DNA from 3 places in the Actinoplanes sp. NPDC024001 genome. Region 1 is predicted to be linked to each of the others. Evidence: riboswitches for the same ligand, from Rfam matches in the RefSeq annotation. Region 1 holds a riboswitch; each other region holds the start of a gene.
The links. A riboswitch is a leader RNA that binds a small molecule or an ion and turns the genes downstream of it on or off. The one in region 1 is predicted to bind cyclic di-AMP.

Region 1 (5,587 bases):
CGGCGACCCCGAGGTGCAGCAGGCGGTCCGCTTCGGCCTCTTCCACACCCTGCAGGCCGGCGCCCGGGCCGAGAAGCGCCCGATCGGTTCCAAGGGCCTCACCGGGCCCGGCTACGACGGCCACACCTTCTGGGACGCCGAGACGTTCGTCCTGCCCGCTCTGACGTACACCCAGCCGTCCGCGGCGGCCGACGTGCTGCGCTGGCGGCACTCGACCCTGGACCTGGCCCGGGAGCGGGCCCAGACGCTCGGCCTGCAGGGCGCTGCCTTCCCGTGGCGGACCATCCGCGGCCAGGAGTGCTCCGGCTACTGGCCGGCGGGCACGGCCGGGTTCCACATCGGCGCCGACATCGCCGACGCGGTCCGCCGTTACGTCCAGGCCACCGGCGACTACGACTTCGAGCGTGAGGTCGGCCTGGAGCTGCTGGTGGAGACCGCCCGGCTGTGGCGCTCGCTGGGTCACCACGACCGGCACGGGCGTTTCCACATCGACGGCGTCACCGGCCCGGACGAGTACACCGCCGTGGTGAACGACAACATCTACACCAATCTGATGGCGCAGCAGAACCTGATGACCGCGGTCGAGGCGTGCAAGCGGCATCCGGACCTGGCCCGCCGGTTCGGGGTGGACGACGAGGAGGCGGCGTCCTGGCGGGACGCGGCGGCCGCCGTGCACATCCCGTACGACAAGGAGCTGGGCGTCCACCAGCAGTGCGAGGGCTTCACCCGGCTGCAGGAGTGGGACTTCGAGGGCACCCCGCCGGAGGGTTACCCGCTGCTGCTGAACTACCCGTACTTCGACCTGTACCGCAAGCAGGTGATCAAGCAGGCCGACCTGGTCATGGCCATGTACATCCGCGGTGACGCGTTCACGCCGGAGGAGAAGGCGCGCAACTTCGCCTACTACGACGCGCGGACCGTACGGGACTCGTCGCTCTCGGCCTGCATCCAGGCCGTGCTGGCCGCCGAGACCGGGCACCTGGAGCTGGCCCACGACTACCTGGGCGAGGCCGCCCTGATGGACCTGCACGACCTGCACCGCAACGCCCGGGACGGCGTGCACGTGGCGTCGCTGGCCGGGTCCTGGATCGCACTGGTCGCCGGCCTCGGTGGCATGCGTGACTTCAACGGCCAGCTCAGCTTCGCTCCGCGCCTGCCCAGCCGGATCAACAACCTGGAGTTCTCGCTGCTCTGGCGTGGCCTGCGGCTGCGGGTGAACGTGACCTCCGAGGAGGTCACCTACTCGCTGCGCAACGGTGGCGGCTCGGCCCGGCTCACCCTGCTGCACCACGGCAAGGAGATCGAGGTCACCCAGGTGCGCCCGGTGACCATGGCGATCCCGCCGGCGCTGCCGGTGGGCGCCGCGCCGTCGCAGCCGGCCGGCCGGGCGCCGGTGCGCCGGGCCGTGCACTAGAAGCGCCCAGACGCGAGAACGGCCCCCGCCCTGCAGGGCGGGGGCCGTTCTCGTAGGTCGGGGTTGCTGTTGCTAGAGCATCGAGACGTGCACGTGGTCAGTGTGGTCACTGACCCCGCTGTACGAGCGCCATTCGCCCGTGGCGGCGAACCAGATCTGCTTGTACCAGATCACGTAGTAGATGCCGAGTTCGTCGGCGTTGCGCACCAGGAAGGCCGTCAGGTTGTTGCCGTACTTCATCTCGTCGGTGCTGTCCGCCGAGGAGAAGCCGCTCTTCTGCAGCGACCAGTCGCAGGCCCGGCCCTTGGGATGCTCGAACGGCCCGCCGTTGCGGTGACAGCCCACGAAGCGTTTGAAGCCCGCCTTGCGCACTTCCTTGTACATGTGCAGGGTGCGCTTGGTCACACAGCCGCTGGTGGTCTCGTCCTTCTCCGTGCAGCCCTCGGGGGAGAACCCGCCGTTGCTGTTGCGCGGAGCCGGGTCCGCTTCCTTCGACTTGGCGTCGACCAGGCCCTCGTTGATGGTCCGGTTGAGGCCGGTCGAGCCACCCAGCAGGTCGATCTGCTTGTTGGCCGCGGCCTTCTGCTTGGTCAGCGCGGTCAGCTGCTGCTGCTCGTTCTTGACCTCGGCGTCGAGCGCGGCTTTCTTCTCGCTGACCGTGGCGATCGCCTGGTTCAGCTCGCGCAGCTTGCCGTCGTGCAGGCGGTTGATCTCCTCCAGCGAGATCGCCTTGCTCATGAAGTCGGACGACGTGCTGGCGTTGAGCAGGAAGCCGACGGCGCTGAGGTCGCCGGTCTGGTACTGCTGCGCGGCGATCTTGTTGACCTCGGGAATGAGGACGTCGCGCCGGGCTTCGGCAGCCGCCAGCTCGCTGGTCAGCTTCTTCTGGTTCTTCCGGGACGCGGTGACGGCGGCCTTGGCGTTGACGAAGCGTCGGTTGGTCGACTCCATCAGGTCCGACATCAGGGCGTCGTCCTCGTCCTCAGCACTCGGCGAGCTACCGCCCGGCGCTGCGGTCGCCATTGTGGCGGGAGCCACAAACAACGCAACTGCCATGAGCGGTGCCAGGGCTAACGTCAGCCACCGGCGGGGACTTGCGGTCATCAAGCAACAGTTCCTTCCTAGTCACCGCCGACCGAGTTAGCTGACGGGTTCGGGACGGAAGCAATCCCTACCGCATTACGCGGATTCACCCCAGTGACCTGGTTCCCCGGCTCACCTTTCGGCGATTGGGCGGCGGCCTGCCGGCAACTCGGGGGCGGTGCCGTCCTGGCAGGACCGGCGGCCAGTTTACCCGAGATATCGCCGCGCATCAGGACCCACGGAACCGCCAAAAGTGTTACCGGACAACGACATTGCGTAATCAGGTCACCAGCCGTGTGCAGGCAATTGCCGTGCGTACGAGAACTGTCGATCTGTCGATGCAGTCGGTATGGTCGATCCGGTTCCCGACCGGGGACCGCCGCCTAATCGCCCGTTGCGGCGAGCCGGGGAACCATATTTCCTCCGGGGTGAATCCGCGAATGCGGTAGGGATTTCCTTCGTCCCGAACCCGTCAGCTAACCCGGCCGGCGGCCGACGGAAGGAAATGCCTGTGCAGGATCTGACTGCGCGGCGATTAGCAGCGGTGATGGCGCTGCTCATCGCCGTGTGCGGGTTGGCCGTCGCCCCGACGCCGGCCACCGCGGCCCCCCGCCCCCTCGCCGCCCCCGGCGACAACGGTGACGACGGTGAGGGCGGTTCCAAGTCCCTCGTCACCCAACTGGAAGAGGCCTCCCGAGGTTTCGTGGAGGCCAAGGCCAAGTTGAAGAAGTCCAAGCAGCAGCAGGCCGACCTGGCCGCGGAGCTCAAGCGGCTGGACGCCGCGCTGGGCCCGCAGCAGGCGGCCCTGGACGAGCTCGCGAAGCAGGCGTACACCACCGGCCGGGTCGGCCCGATGTCCGCCCTGATCACCGCGAACACGACCGACACCTTCCTGGACCGGGCCGAGACGCTGGCCACCGTGGCGGCTCAGCAGAACGAGGCGATCGCCGACCTCAAGGCCACCCGGGACGCCCAGCAAAAAGCCAAGATCGCCATTGACGCGGCCATCCGTGACGAGCAGAAGCAGGTCAACGTGATGGCCAAGCGGAAGGCTCAGGCCGAGACCGCGCTCAAGGAGGCGAACCAGGGCGAGGACGCCGACCAGCCCGGTGACAACGACAGCGGCGGCAGCTCCGGCGGCGGCTCCAGCGGCGGCGGCAGCGCGTCGGCCGACCCGGCGCCGGGCGGCAGTGGCTGCACCGAGGACGACCCGACCACCGGTGGCTGCCTCAGCCCGCGCATGCTGCACGCGTACCAGGAGGCGCGCGAGGACGGGTTCACCCGGTTCACGCGCTGCTTCCGCGAGCAGAACAGCGGTGAGCACCCGAAGGGCCGGGCGTGCGACTTCTCCTCCGAGAAGAACACCTTCGGCGGCGACGCCACCGGCGGTGACAAGACGTACGGCGACAACCTGGCGAAGTACTTCATCAACAACGCCGACGAGCTGCAGGTGCTCTACGTGATCTGGTACCGCCGGATCTGGCTGCCGAGCAGTGGCTGGAAGTCCTACAGCGGGGCGGGTGGCGACCCGTCCAGCGACCACACCAACCACGTGCATCTCTCGGTCAACTGACGCGGCCGGGGCGGGGGTACGGGACCTACTTGCGCATGTAGGTCTCGTACTCCCGCATCACGTCCTCGGTCGCGCCGTCGGCCCGGATCTGCCCCGACTCGAGCCAGATGCAGCGGTCGCAGGTGTCCCGGATCGACTGCTCGCTGTGGCTCACCAGGAAGACCGTGCCGGCCTCGGCACGAAGCTCCCGCACCCGCTGCTCGCTGCGCCGGCGGAACTTGGCGTCACCGGTGGCCAGCGCCTCGTCGATGAGCAGGACGTCGTGCTGCTTGGCGGCGGCGATCGAGAAGCGCAGCCGGGCGGCCATGCCGGAGGAGTACGTCCGCATCGGCAGCGAGGAGAAGTCGCCCCGCTCGTTGATGCCGGAGAACTCGATGATGTCGTCCTTCTTCGCCTTCACCTCGGCCGGTGACATGCCCATCGCGAGGCAGCCCAGCTCGACGTTGCGCTCACCGGGCAGCTCGTTCATCAGGGCCGCGTTCACACCCAGCAGCGAGGGCTGCCCGGCGGCGTAGATCTTGCCGCGGGCGACCGGCAGCAGGCCGGCCACCGCGCGTAGCAGCGTGGACTTGCCGGAGCCGTTGCTGCCGATCAGACCGATCGCCTCACCCCGGTACGCCACGAAGCTCACGCCCTTGACGGCGTGCACCTCCCGTACGGTAGCGGCCCTGGTGTTGGTGACCAGCCGCTTGAGGCTGACCAGCGGGCTGTTGTTGCCGGGCGCCGCGGAGCTGTGCACCTTGTAGATGACATGGGCGTTGTCCGCGATGACGGTGGGGATGCGCTCGCTGTCAGCCACGGCCGTAGCCCTTCTCTCCGCGCCAGAAGTACACGTAGCCACCCAGGCCGACGACGAGGGTCCAGACGACCGCCTGGATCCACAGCAGGGTCGGCGAGCCGGCCAGCGGGACGTCCTCCATCAGCGAGTGCCGGGTCAGCTCGATGAAGATGAGCAGTGGGTTCGCCTCGACCACGGCGAGCGGCCAGCCGCTGAGGTGGTTCTCGAACAGGGTCACCGGGTAGAGCACGGCCGACCCGTAGAGCCAGAACCGCATGATGAACGGCGTCAGCTGCTTGATGTCGCGGACCTTGGACCCGAGCCGCGCCATGAACAGCGCCAGGCCGGTGTTGAAGACCGAGTGCAGCAGCGCCACCGGGATGATCAGGAGCCACTGCACGGTGATCGGCTCGCCGGTGAGCAGCATGATGCCCATCAGGACGAACAGGGCAACGACGTAGTTACGGATCTCCACCAGGGCGACCGACAGCGGCAGGCTGCCCCGCGGGAAGTGCAGGGCGCGGATCAGCCCGAGGTTGCCGGTGATCGCGTTGATGCCGGACTGCACCACCGACTGGGTGAAGCCGAAGACGAACACGCCGGCACAGAGGTACGCGATGAAGTTCGACACCCCGTTCCGGCCGCCCAGGATCACGCCGAAGATCACGTAGTACACGGCGGCGTTGATGATCGGAGTGAGGACCTGCCACACCATGCCGAGCTTGGTGTTGCCCAGCGC
Region 2 (5,587 bases), on a different contig from region 1:
GATTATGCCCCGGCCGGCCGGGTGGGATCTGTGGGCCGCCACACCCGGCGCGCGCCGGTCACCGCGGTCGATCGTGCGGCGTCACCGGCCCGTCGAGCGTGCGGATCACCGGCCGTCGAGCGTGCGGAAGAAGGCCGTGACGTCGGCGGCGAAGGCGTGCGGGACCTCCAGCGCCGCGAAGTGGCCGCCGCGCTCGAACTCGGTCCAGTGCCGGACGTCGAAGCGCTGCTCGGCGAGCGGGCGCACGGACTGGACGATGTCGCCGGGCAGGACGGCCACGCCGAGCGGCACCGGGCACGGGTCGGTGACCGGCCGGAAGCTCTCCTTGATGAGGCGGGCGGCCGATCCGGCGGTGCCCATGAACCAGTGGTGGGCCACGTTCGCCACGATCCGGTCGTCGGGCACGGGTGTCGCCGGGTCCGCCCAGGTGTCGAACTTCTCGGCGAGGAACGCCAGCTGACCGGCCGGCGAGTCGTTGAGCGCGTAGGCCGGGGTCTGCGGGGTCGCGGCGAACAGGATTTGGTGCGGGTGCCGGTTGGCGGCCAGCCGCACGGTCTTCTCCACCCGGGCCCGGTCAGTCTCGTCCAGGCCGTCCGGTGAGCCGGGCGTGGGCAGGTAGTTGACGTGGACGCCGACGACCCGGCCCGGCGCCTCGGCGGCGAGCAGGCGGGAGACGCCGGAACCCCAGTCGCCGCCCTGCGCGCCGTAGCGCTGGTAGCCGAGGCGGTCCATCAGCTCGGCCCAGGCGCGGGCGACCCGCCGGATGCCCCAGCCGGTGCGAGTGGTGGGCCCGGACAGGCCGTACCCGGGGATGCCGGGGATCACCACGTGGAAGTGCTCGGCCAGGGAACGGGCGACGTCGAGGAACTCGACGGTGGAACCGGGCCAACCGTGGGTCAGCACGAGCGGCAGCGCTCTCCGGTCGGCGTTGCGCAGGTGCATGAAGTAGACCCGCTCACCGCCGATCTCGGTGACGAACTGCGGGAGGGCGTTGAGTTCGGCCTCGTGTGCCCGCCAGTCGAACTTCGCCCAGTGCTCGGCCAGTGCCCGGACCCGGTCCTGCGGGATGCCGTGATCCCAGCCGGCGCCGGCTGCCTCGCCGGGCCACCGGGTGCGGGTGAGCCGGTCGTGGAGGTCGTCGATCTGCTCCTGGGAGACGTGCAGCTGAAATTCATTCATGCACCTAACGTTAGTCATTCTAACGTTAGTGTGTCCAATGTTATGCTGGACACGTGGAACACCTGCCGAGCTGGCTGCTCACTCAGACCGCGACGTTCGCGCACCGCCTCGTGGCCGACGGGCTCGGAGCAATGGGTGCGCGCGGCTATCACCACCGGCTGCTGCGGTCGCTGATCGAGGACGGGCCGGCCAGCCAGGCGGACCTCGGGCGGCGCACCGGCATCCACCTCAGCGACCTGGTCGGCGCGCTCAACGAGCTGGAGGGCACAGGGTTCGTGGGGCGCTCCCCCGACCCGGCCGACCGGCGGCGCAACGTCATCACCGTCACCGACCGCGGGCGGGAGCGGGCGGTGGAGCTGGCGGCGCGGGTCGACGCGATCCAGGACGAGCTGCTGGCGCCGCTGGACGCGGAGGAGCGCCGGGAGCTGGTCGCTCTGCTGGGGCGGGTGCTGCGGCACCATCGGGATCGTGAGAGCGGCAACCCCGAGGCGGGATGAGCCACGGGCGCAGGCGTAGCCCGTACCGAAAAAACGAAACGGCCGCTGCCCGATGTGGACAGCGACCGTTCTCGCGAAGAGCGGCCTAACCGGGCCGGCGATAGCCGGCGATCGGACCGCGATCGATCGACGCCATCCGCACGTGGTCGCCCGTGTGCGGGGCGTGCACCACCTTGTTGCCGCCGATGTAGAGGGCGACGTGGTGCAGATCGGAGTAGTAGAAGACCAGGTCACCCGGCTTCAACTCGTCGCGGCTGACCGCTCGGGTCGAGCCCCACTGGTCCTTCGTGTAGTGCTCGAGGTGCACACCGACCGAACCCCACGCCTCCTGGGTCAGGCCCGAGCAGTCGTAGCTGTTCGGACCGTTGGAACCGAAGACGTAAGGCTTGCCGATCAGGTCGCAGGCCTTCTGGGCCGCGCGACCACCCTTGTCGTTGGTGTACGTCACCGGGCACGGACCGGTCCGCAGCGGGCCGTCGTTGACGTCCGCCGTGCCGTACGCCTCGATCCGCAGCTTCTGGAGGTCCTCGATCTCGCCCTCGATCGCCTTCTTCTTCGACGCCAGGTCGGTGTCGCGGACGGCGATCTCGGCCTCGAGCTGGTCCACCTTCGCCTTGTCGGCGGCGTACTTGTCGCGCAGCTTCGCCACCTCGGCGATGGACTGCTCCTGGTTGAAGGCCAGCTGGTCGAGAAGGGTCAGCTTCTCGGTCAGGCTGTCCGGGTCGCCGCTCATGATGGCGTTCATCGCGCTCGGCGGGCCCTGCATGTAGGCGTCCACCGCGAGGCCGCGAACCTCGACCATGGCGGCGTCCACCTGCTTCTGCAGCGGCGCCAGGGTCTTCTCCAGCTGCTTCTGCTGTTTCTGCAGCTTCTTCAGCTTGCCGTGCACGTCGTTGTACTGCTCGATGACGGGTTCGAGCTTGTTCCACTCCTCATCGATCTGCTTCTCGATGCCGGAGGGCGTGGGCTCGGCGTGGGCAACGGCCGGTCCGGTGAGAACGAGCCCGGACGCGACCACCGCGCAGATGAGTCCACGCAGGAGGCCGGCGCGCCGCGCGCCTATCCGTTTCACGTAGGTGCGTTGTCCTTTCTTCCTGTCCAGCCGCCGACCGGGTTAGCTGACGGGTTCGGGCGGGAAGAGCGCCCGGCCGCGGGTTCGCGGCTGCACCCCAAGGGACCTGGGTCCCCGGCTCGCGCGAGCGATTAGGCGGTGGTCCGCCAGATCGGCCGGATGGACGATGGGGGCTGGGCGAACCGGGGATCACCGTACTCGGATGATCCCGGTAATTGAAGCGCGCCCACGCGGTGAAACCGTGCGCTCAGGTGCCGTTACTCTGCGCACTCAGAACGGCCAGGCGTCCAGGGCTCTCGCAAGCCACGGGACCACGAGAATCACGGTGGGTAACGCCAGGAGGCCTACCGCGGCGAGCGCCGCGGCCACCGTCAGCGCCACCGAGCTACGGTCCGGGCCGTCCAGCCGGGCCAGCCGGCGCCGCCGGGATTCACCCTCCGGGTCGGCTGCCACCTCCTCCGCCAGGGGGACGGCGTCGGCCAGACGAGCCAGCGCGGCCCGCAGCGGCGCGGGCCCGGTGCGGCGCCTCGCGGCATCGTCGGCCACCATCTCCAACAGCAGATGTACGGCGTCCAGCGGCGCCCGGCTGCGCAGGGGCCGGGGCACCGCCCGGTAGAAGGCGGTGAACGACTCCATCACCAGCTCGTGCCGGTGCCGCAGATGGGCCCGCTCGTGGGCGAGGACCGCGTCGACCTGCTCGCGGTCGAGCACCCGCAGCACGCCGTCGCTGAGCACCACCCGCGGTTCGCGGCCGGGCACGCAGTAGGCCATCGGCAGCGGGCCGTCCAGGACGCGCACCTCGCCGCCCTCGATCTTCTCCCGGCGCTCGACCCGGTCCAGCAGGTCGACCAGCATGCGGTGCCGGGCGCGCCGGGCCCGGGCCCGGTAGCTCACCTTGCCGAGCGAGATCAGCAGCCGGATCACGATGGTCGCGGCGACCGCGAGCGAGAAGACCAGCGCCGCCACGGTCTCCGGGTGGCGGGCGCCGGCGGCGCGGGCCACCTCCTCCGGGGCGGCGAGCACGACGCCCAGGGCACAGAGCACCGCGGTGAGCGTCAGTGCCTGCCAGAGCAGCACCCCGGCCACCGGGGCACGGTCCAGCCACCGGGCGTGCGCCAGGATCCCCGGCGCGACCAGTGACAGGGTGAGCCCGAGCGCGCCGAGCAGGAGGGCGGTCACCGCTCGGTGGTGCGTGCCGCTTCGATAGCCGCCTTCAGGGCTTCCGGGGGCAACTGACCCACGAAGTACGCCAGGGCGGCGTCGCGGTCGGGGGTGGCGCTGAGCGCGTCCAGCATCAGGCCGGCGGTCATCTCCTCGCGGGTCTGCGCCGGTGCGTACCGATAGGCGCGGTCCGCTTTCTGCTGGGTGACCAGTTTCTTCTTGGCGAGCCGGTCGAGCACGGTCATCACCGTCGTATACGCCAGGTCGCGGTCGCGGCTGAGCAGCTCGTGCACCTGCCGGACGGTGAGCGGCTCGCGCGCGTCCCACAGCTTCGTCATGACCTCACGCTCGAGGTCCCCCATCGCCATGTGTCCCACTCTACTGCACGGCGTCGTACTACAAGGCGTAGTATCTACTACGCCACGTCGTAGAAGAGGGGGCTTGCCGTGGATGTGCTCGACCTGACCCGGTTGCAGTTCGCGGTCGTCACGATCTACCACTATCTGTTCGTCCCGCTGTCGATCTGCCTGTCCGCCGCCGCGGCCGGGCTGCAGCTGGCCTGGATGCGCACCGGGCACGAGCGATATCTGCTGCTCACCAAGTTCGTCGGCAAGCTGCTGATCGTCACCTTCGCGGTCGGCGTGGTCACCGGGCTGGTGCAGGAGTTCCAGTTCGGGCTCGGGTGGAGCGCGTTCGCCCGGTTCTACGGCGACGTGTTCGGGCCGACCCTGGCGATCGAGGGCATGCTCGCGTTCTTCCTCGAGGCGACGTTCCTGGCGCTGTGGTACTTCGGATGGGACCGGCTGCCCCGGCGGCTGCACGCGGCCACGATCGTGGTGGTCGCGGTGGGGACGCTGCTGTCGGCGTACATCATCCTGGCGGCCAACTCGTTCATGCAGAACCCGGTCGCCTACGCGCTGGACCCGGAGACCGGGCGGGCGCACCTGACCAGCTTCACCGAGCTGCTCACCAACGAGGTGGTGCTGGCCGCGTTCCCGCACACCATCGCCGGGTGCGCGATGGCCGGCGGCGGGCTGCTGCTGGCGATCGGGATCTGGCGGGCGTCGGCCGACACGGCCTTCCGGACCCTGGCCCGGCTCGGCGCCTGGATCACCCTGGTCGGCGGCGCGGCCGTGGCGATCAGCGGTGACCACCTCGGCAAGGTGATGACCGCGGTGCAGCCGATGAAGATGGCCGCCGCCGAGGCGCTGTACGAGACCACCACCGGGGCGCCGTTCTCGGTCTTCGCGATCGGGTCGCTCGGCCACGACCGGCCGTTCTTCAGCATCGAGATCCCGTACCTGCTGTCGTTCCTCGGGACCGGGTCGTTCACCGGGACCGTGCAGGGCATCGACGACCTGCAGGCGCAGTACGTGGCCGAGTACGGACCGGGCAGCTACATCCCGATGATCCCGGTGGCGTTCTGGACGTTCCGGCTGATGATGGGTGCGGGCATCCTGGCGATGGTCTTCGCCGCCTACTACCTGTGGTCGAACTCCTCTCTGCGGCTCACGCGGCTGCCCCGCCTGCTGCAGCCGGGCCGCGGCACCCCCGGCTGGGTGCGCCGCTTCGCCCTGCTCGCGCCGCTGCTGCCGGCCGCGGCCAACACCTTCGGCTGGATCTTCACCGAGACCGCGCGACAGCCCTGGCTGGCGTTCGGCATCTCCAAGGTGGCCGA
Region 3 (5,587 bases), on a different contig from region 1:
TTTCTTCTTGTCAGGCACGCCGCGTATGGTGCCGAGGCTCCCGACGCAGGGCAAGGTCGATTGTCGGATCTTCTCGTCACCTAGGGCTTACGCCCGACACCGCAGTAGCCGTCCAAGGCGGAACGCACCGGACCAGGCCCCGGCCGCCAGTGCGGTATGGAAACCACACCGGGTTCCACCAGGTCAAGCCCGGTGAAATATCCGGTGATCTCCTCCGGGCTGCGCAGATGATAGGGATGACCGCTCTGATTGGCGATCCGCTGCCCCTCAATGATCGCCTTGCTGGTGTTGGTGCCATCGGAGACGGCAAGGAAGCTGCCAGAAGGCACCTCGTGGAGCAGATGATCGACGATGGAACGGGCCTGCGCATAGTCCGCGACATTGCCCAGGATGCCGAGCATGGTGATCCCGACAGGCTCGTCGAAGTTCAGGGTGCGGCCGGCCTCGGCCACGATCCTGGCCGGGTTCTCGACATCGGAGTCGACATAGTCGGTGGCGCCCTCGGGGCTACTGTCCAGAAGAGCTCGCGCGTGCGCGAGGACGAGCGGGTCGTTGTCGACGTAAACCACCTTTGAGGTGGGCGCCAGACGCTGCGCGACCTCGTGCGTATTGTTCGCGGTTGGCAAGCCGGTGCCGATGTCCAGGAACTGCCTGATCCCCGCCTCGACGAGATAGCCGACCGCGCGCACGAGGAACTTCCGCTGCTCCTGCGCGACCTCCACAATGGCCGGAAACGACTTTCGGACTTGATCGCCGACCATGCGATCGATTTCGAAGTTGTCCCGGCCGCCCAGAATGTAATTCCAGACTCGTGCACTGCTCGGCTTGGTCGTGTCGATGTTCGGCTTGGTCATCTACAACATCCTTCGCAGGAAGGCGAGACTGACATCGAACTGAAGAGGGATTCTACGGCCACCAGCTTCATGGGAACCAATCTGGTTGAGGGTCGGCGTCGGGCGACACTCGAACCCACCCACAACTGCGACCCTAGTCGCTTGCCCAGCTAGGCGCTAGCCCAGTGGCGGTGCCGTTTTCCAGGCCGGCAGTTTTCTTGATTCGCTCCAGAAAAGCTTGCCCTCCGTACCGAAATGTCAGTGGAAAGCGGCCCGGCAGTGCCGCAGGAAGGCGGCCAAGGCCGGGCTGCTGCGTTCCTGCCAGACCAGCGCGAGCAGCGCTGGGATCTCGATCCCATCGATCGGGATCGCCGTCAGCTCGGGGTAGGCGCCGGCCATCGATTCGCTGAGCACGGCGACGCCGAGGCCTCGCCGGGCGAGGCCGGCGACGGTGTCCGGCGAGGTCGCCACCAGGGCGACCGCCGGGCCGATGCCGAGCGCGGCGCGGGCCTGGTCGAGCACGTTGCGGATGCCGGTTCCCACCGGCAGCGAGATGATCGGGTACGCCGAGAGTGCGGTCACCGAGAGACGGCCACTATGGGCCAATTCGCTGTCGGACGGCGTCAGCGCCACCAGCCGCTCGCTGGCGATCACGTGAGTGGCCAGGTGTTCCGGTGGCTCGCCGGCCAGGCCGACCAGGGCCAGGTCGAGGCTGCCGGAGCGCACGCCGGCGACCAACTGGTCGGAGTTCGCCTCGACCAGCTCCAGCTCGATGTCGGGGTGCTCGCGGTGGAAGGCGGCGAGCGCGTCGAAGAGCGGCGCGACCTCGCATCCGATCACCATGCCGAGGGTGAGCCGACCGCGGATCAGGCCGTTCACGTCGTCGATCGCGTCGCGCAGGTCAGCGGTCGCATCGAGCGCCGCGCGGGCGTGGCGCAGGGCGGCCGAGCCGGCTTCGGTGAGCCGCGCGGTGCGCCCGGTCCGGTCGAACAGACGGGCGCCGAGCTCGTGCTCCAGCGCCTTGATCTGGGCGCTCACACCGGACTGGGTGATGTGCACTCGCTCGGCCGCGCGGGTGAAGTTGGCGGTCTCCGCGACCGCGACGAAGTACTCGAGCTGCCGCAGATCCATGACTGTCGATTGTAGTAGCCATGAGAACTATGCGTTGGACTTGTCATTCCCCTCACGGAAGGCTGGACGCATGACCGATCGAGAGAAGGCATTGCGACCCGAGGATCTGACCCGGCTGTTCGTCGAGCGCGCCAACGCCAAGGACGCCGAGGGGCTCGCCGAGCTCTACGAGGAGGAGGCGGTGATGGCCTTCCCACCGGGCAGCCAGACACGCGGGCGCAAGGCGATCCAGCAGCTCTGGGAGCAGTTGCTGCCCCAGATGCCGCAGTTCGAGCCGGAGCAGCCCCTGCCCACCCTGATGAGCGGCGACCTGGCACTGACCTCCACTCCGCCCAGGGACGGCTCGGGGGCACGTGCGCAGGTGGTGCGGCGTCAGCCCGACGGTTCCTGGCTGCGCGTGCTCGACCAGCCGGAGTTCGTCCGGCCGGATGTCCACTGAGGTCGGTTCCGGCCGTCCCGCGACGGGACGGCCGGAAACCCGTGTTCAGATCGCGAGTCGCTGACCTGCGTAAAGGCGGTGCGGGCTGGTCAGGATCCCGTCATTCGCCCGATAGAGGGCCTGCCACCCACCGCTCACGTCATAACGGTCGGCGATGCCCGCGAGGGTGTCCCCGGGGCGCACCACGTGCGTGCGAGACGCACTGTTCGTCACGCGTGGTGTGGCCTTGCGCTGGGTGGCCTTCGCGGTCGCGCTCGGCTTGTATGCGTTGCGCCTGCCGCAATGCGGCCAGGCACCGATTCCCTGCCCGCGGAGCACCCGCTCAGCGATCAGGATCTGTTCGGATTTGGTGGCCCGGTTGGCCGTGGTTGCGAACTTCGTGCCGCCGTAAGCACGCCACGTGCTGCGGCTGAACTGAAGGCCGCCGTAATAGCCGTTGCCGGTGTTGATGCGCCAATTGCCACCGGATTCGCATCGTGCGATGGCGTCCCAGTTCACGCTTGCAGCCTGGGCGGGCGCGGCAGGAGCGAGCAGTCCCACGGTGCCGGCGAGGCCGGCGGCGACCATGCCGAGTGCACGGTGGAACCGCTTGTTGATCTGAACCATGAGTTGTCCTCCACGCCTGCGAGGTCAGCTGTCGGGTTCGGGCAGAGGTGCCCGGCCGCCAGTGGCGGCTTCACCCCGAGGCGCCTGAGCGCCGAGGAACTTGTGGGTCCCCCGCTCCATGCCGTTGGGTTTCGATCCGTGGTCGGCGGCAGGACTCGGCGTTCCGGCCACGGAGTCCGCCATCGCGGACTGCCGACGGTGGTCACCGCCCGACGAGGCTGGCCATGCCTGAAAGCGGGACCGGTGACCTTGTTCCCACAAATTAGCCGCTTTGATCTTCCTTTGTGTGAATAACTCAGCAGATTTTCGTGCCATCACTACTGATCGGTAACGAGTGCTGCGGACCCTCCACCGAGGGGGCACAATCGGCAGCCATGAGCGATGGAGCGCGCGACTTGGACGTGATCGTCTACGGTGCCACGGGGTTCGTCGGTGTCCTGGTAGCACGGCATCTCGCCGGCCACGCACCGAAGGGCACCCGGATCGCACTGGCCGGGCGCTCAGCGGAGAAACTGGAATCCGTCCGTGCCCGGCTCGGCGTCGACTGGCCGATCATCGTTGCGGACGCGGCCGATGCAGCCGCGCTGGCCACGATGGCCGCTCGCACCCGCGTCGTCATCACCACGGTCGGTCCTTATGCGAAGTACGGCCGGGTTCTCGCGCGTGCGTGCGCCGAGGCCGGCACGGACTACGTGGATCTCACCGGTGAGGTCCTTTTCGCCCGGGACAGCATCGACGAGAACCACGAGATCGCCCGGCGCACCGGGGCACGAATCGTGCACTCCTGCGGGTTCGACTCGATTCCGTCCGACATCGGCGTCCACGTGCTGCATCAGCGCGTCCAGGCAGACGGTGCCGGCGAGCTCACCGACACCACGCTGGTGGTGACCTCCATGCGCGGCGGGATCAGCGGCGGGACGATCGACTCGATGCGCAACCAGGTCGACGTGATGAAGAAGGACCGCCGGTTGCGCAAGGTGGGCGCCAGTCCGTACTCGTTGAGTCCCGACCGCGCCGCCGAACCGGATCTCGGTCGCCAGCCGGACATGTTCACGCTCCCCGCTTCCGAAGTGGACCCGCGCCTGCGCGGCCACCTGGCCCCGTTCGTCATGGCGTCCTACAACACCCGGATTGTCCGGCGCAGCAACGCCCTGCGAGATTGGGCCTACGGTCGCCGCTTCCGCTACCGCGAGGCCATGAGTGTCGGCGCTTCCCCGCTCTCCCCGGTGCTGGCCCTCGGCACCAAGGTCGCGCTGAACGGCCTGGTCGTCGGGCTGGCGCTGCCGCCCACCCGCTTCTTGCTCGACAAGGTCCTGCCGAAACCGGGCACCGGCCCGAGCGAGAGCACGCAGCGCAACGGCCACTTCACCATGGACCTGTTCACCACCACCACGGAGGGCGCGCGCTACACCGCACGCTTCCGCGCCAAGGGCGACCCCGGCTATGCCGCCACCGCCGTCATGCTCGGCGAGTCCGCCCTGGCCCTGGCCTTCGACCGGGAGAAGCTGCCGCCGTCCGAGGGTGGCGTGCTCACCCCCGCCACCGGCATCGGCGACGCCCTGGTGGATCGGCTCCGCGCGGCCGGCATGGAGATCACCGCAAGCAAGCTCTGACGCGCGCCCGACCGGCTGTCATGCGAGGCGGCGGGCGATCAGGTCGAAGACGTGCCAGTGCTTCGGTCCGCTGAACGCCGGGCCGGGCGCGTCCTCCTCATGCCAGTGCTCGATCTCCCAACCGTCGGCGAGTGCGCGTGCCTCGGCACCGTCGAGGAACGTCATGGTGGGGTCGCCGGCCCAGGAGTCGTGCACGCCGAAGACGTTCACCGCTGCCCGGCCGCCGGGCCGGACAGCGGAGCGGATCACCGTCCACAGCTTCTCGAACGACGGGCGGGGCTGGAAAGGCAGGGCATAGCCGGCATAAACGAGGTCGGCGCCGGGCAACTCGGACACGTTCTCGAAGCCGCACGTCCGAACCGTCAGTGCGGGATGCCGCCCACCGACGGTCCGCAGCAGGCGGGCCTCGGTGCCCGGCTCGCTGTCGATCGCCAGGACATGCCAGCCGTCGTCAAGCAGCGCCCGCGTCTCCCGGCCGGCCCCGCAGCCGAGGTCGATCGCGGTGCGCCCGGCACCGGGTCCGGCCAGGCTCATGGCCCGCCGGCACAACTCCCGCACGGCGCGCGTGCTCTGGCGGGCGTTGTATCCGGCCCAATGTGCCGTGCTGTGACGATCCGACATGCCCCGATCATGCCTACCGGCGCGGTGCCCTTCAGCAGGCTGCGTGCCGCCCCTCGCCTGCCTGCCGAAGATCTGGCAAAGGCGGCAAAGCCTCCGGCATCCCCTCGAACCTCAGCAGCTCAAGACCGGTATCAGGGATCCGACCCGAGACGGCCAAGGAAATGTTCAGGCCTTCATATCGAGCGCTACTGGCACCAACCAGGTCCATACGGGCAGGATTCTGACGTGACCGCCAGTCCTCTGCCCTATCCGCTGAGGTTGACGGGAACCGGCATCGTCCTGCGTGAGTGGCGGCCCGACGATCTGGACGACCTGGTCGCTCTGCTGGACGAACCGGAGATCGC

Region 2: another riboswitch for cyclic di-AMP. It lies ahead of AB0F81_RS45545 (NlpC/P60 family protein); the one in region 1 lies ahead of AB0F81_RS23865 (hypothetical protein).
Region 3: another riboswitch for cyclic di-AMP. It lies ahead of AB0F81_RS19020 (transglycosylase family protein); the one in region 1 lies ahead of AB0F81_RS23865 (hypothetical protein).

What each region holds. Positions count from the first base shown of each region.
Region 1 covers NZ_JBEZZB010000061.1:33,681-39,267, reverse strand. Annotated here, with positions in the region: gene AB0F81_RS23875 (glycoside hydrolase family 65 protein) at 1-1,414, shown strand, start outside; gene AB0F81_RS23870 (hypothetical protein) at 1,487-2,518, opposite strand; cyclic di-AMP (ydaO/yuaA leader) riboswitch at 2,527-2,660, opposite strand; cyclic di-AMP (ydaO/yuaA leader) riboswitch at 2,868-3,004, shown strand; gene AB0F81_RS23865 (hypothetical protein) at 3,003-4,070, shown strand; gene AB0F81_RS23860 (ABC transporter ATP-binding protein) at 4,096-4,869, opposite strand; gene AB0F81_RS23855 (ABC transporter permease) at 4,862-5,587, opposite strand, start outside.
Region 2 covers NZ_JBEZZB010000211.1:8,646-14,232, forward strand. Annotated here, with positions in the region: gene AB0F81_RS45535 (epoxide hydrolase family protein) at 106-1,179, opposite strand; gene AB0F81_RS45540 (MarR family transcriptional regulator) at 1,233-1,676, shown strand; gene AB0F81_RS45545 (NlpC/P60 family protein) at 1,762-2,748, opposite strand; cyclic di-AMP (ydaO/yuaA leader) riboswitch at 2,766-2,896, opposite strand; gene AB0F81_RS45550 (M56 family metallopeptidase) at 3,019-3,927, opposite strand; gene AB0F81_RS45555 (BlaI/MecI/CopY family transcriptional regulator) at 3,924-4,277, opposite strand; gene AB0F81_RS45560 (cytochrome ubiquinol oxidase subunit I) at 4,356-5,587, shown strand, end outside.
Region 3 covers NZ_JBEZZB010000044.1:12,010-17,596, reverse strand. Annotated here, with positions in the region: gene AB0F81_RS19035 (SAM-dependent methyltransferase) at 81-854, opposite strand; gene AB0F81_RS19030 (LysR family transcriptional regulator) at 1,092-1,964, opposite strand; gene AB0F81_RS19025 (nuclear transport factor 2 family protein) at 2,056-2,403, shown strand; gene AB0F81_RS19020 (transglycosylase family protein) at 2,449-3,009, opposite strand; cyclic di-AMP (ydaO/yuaA leader) riboswitch at 3,008-3,156, opposite strand; gene AB0F81_RS19015 (saccharopine dehydrogenase NADP-binding domain-containing protein) at 3,384-4,622, shown strand; gene AB0F81_RS19010 (class I SAM-dependent methyltransferase) at 4,641-5,243, opposite strand; gene AB0F81_RS19005 (GNAT family N-acetyltransferase) at 5,469-5,587, shown strand, end outside.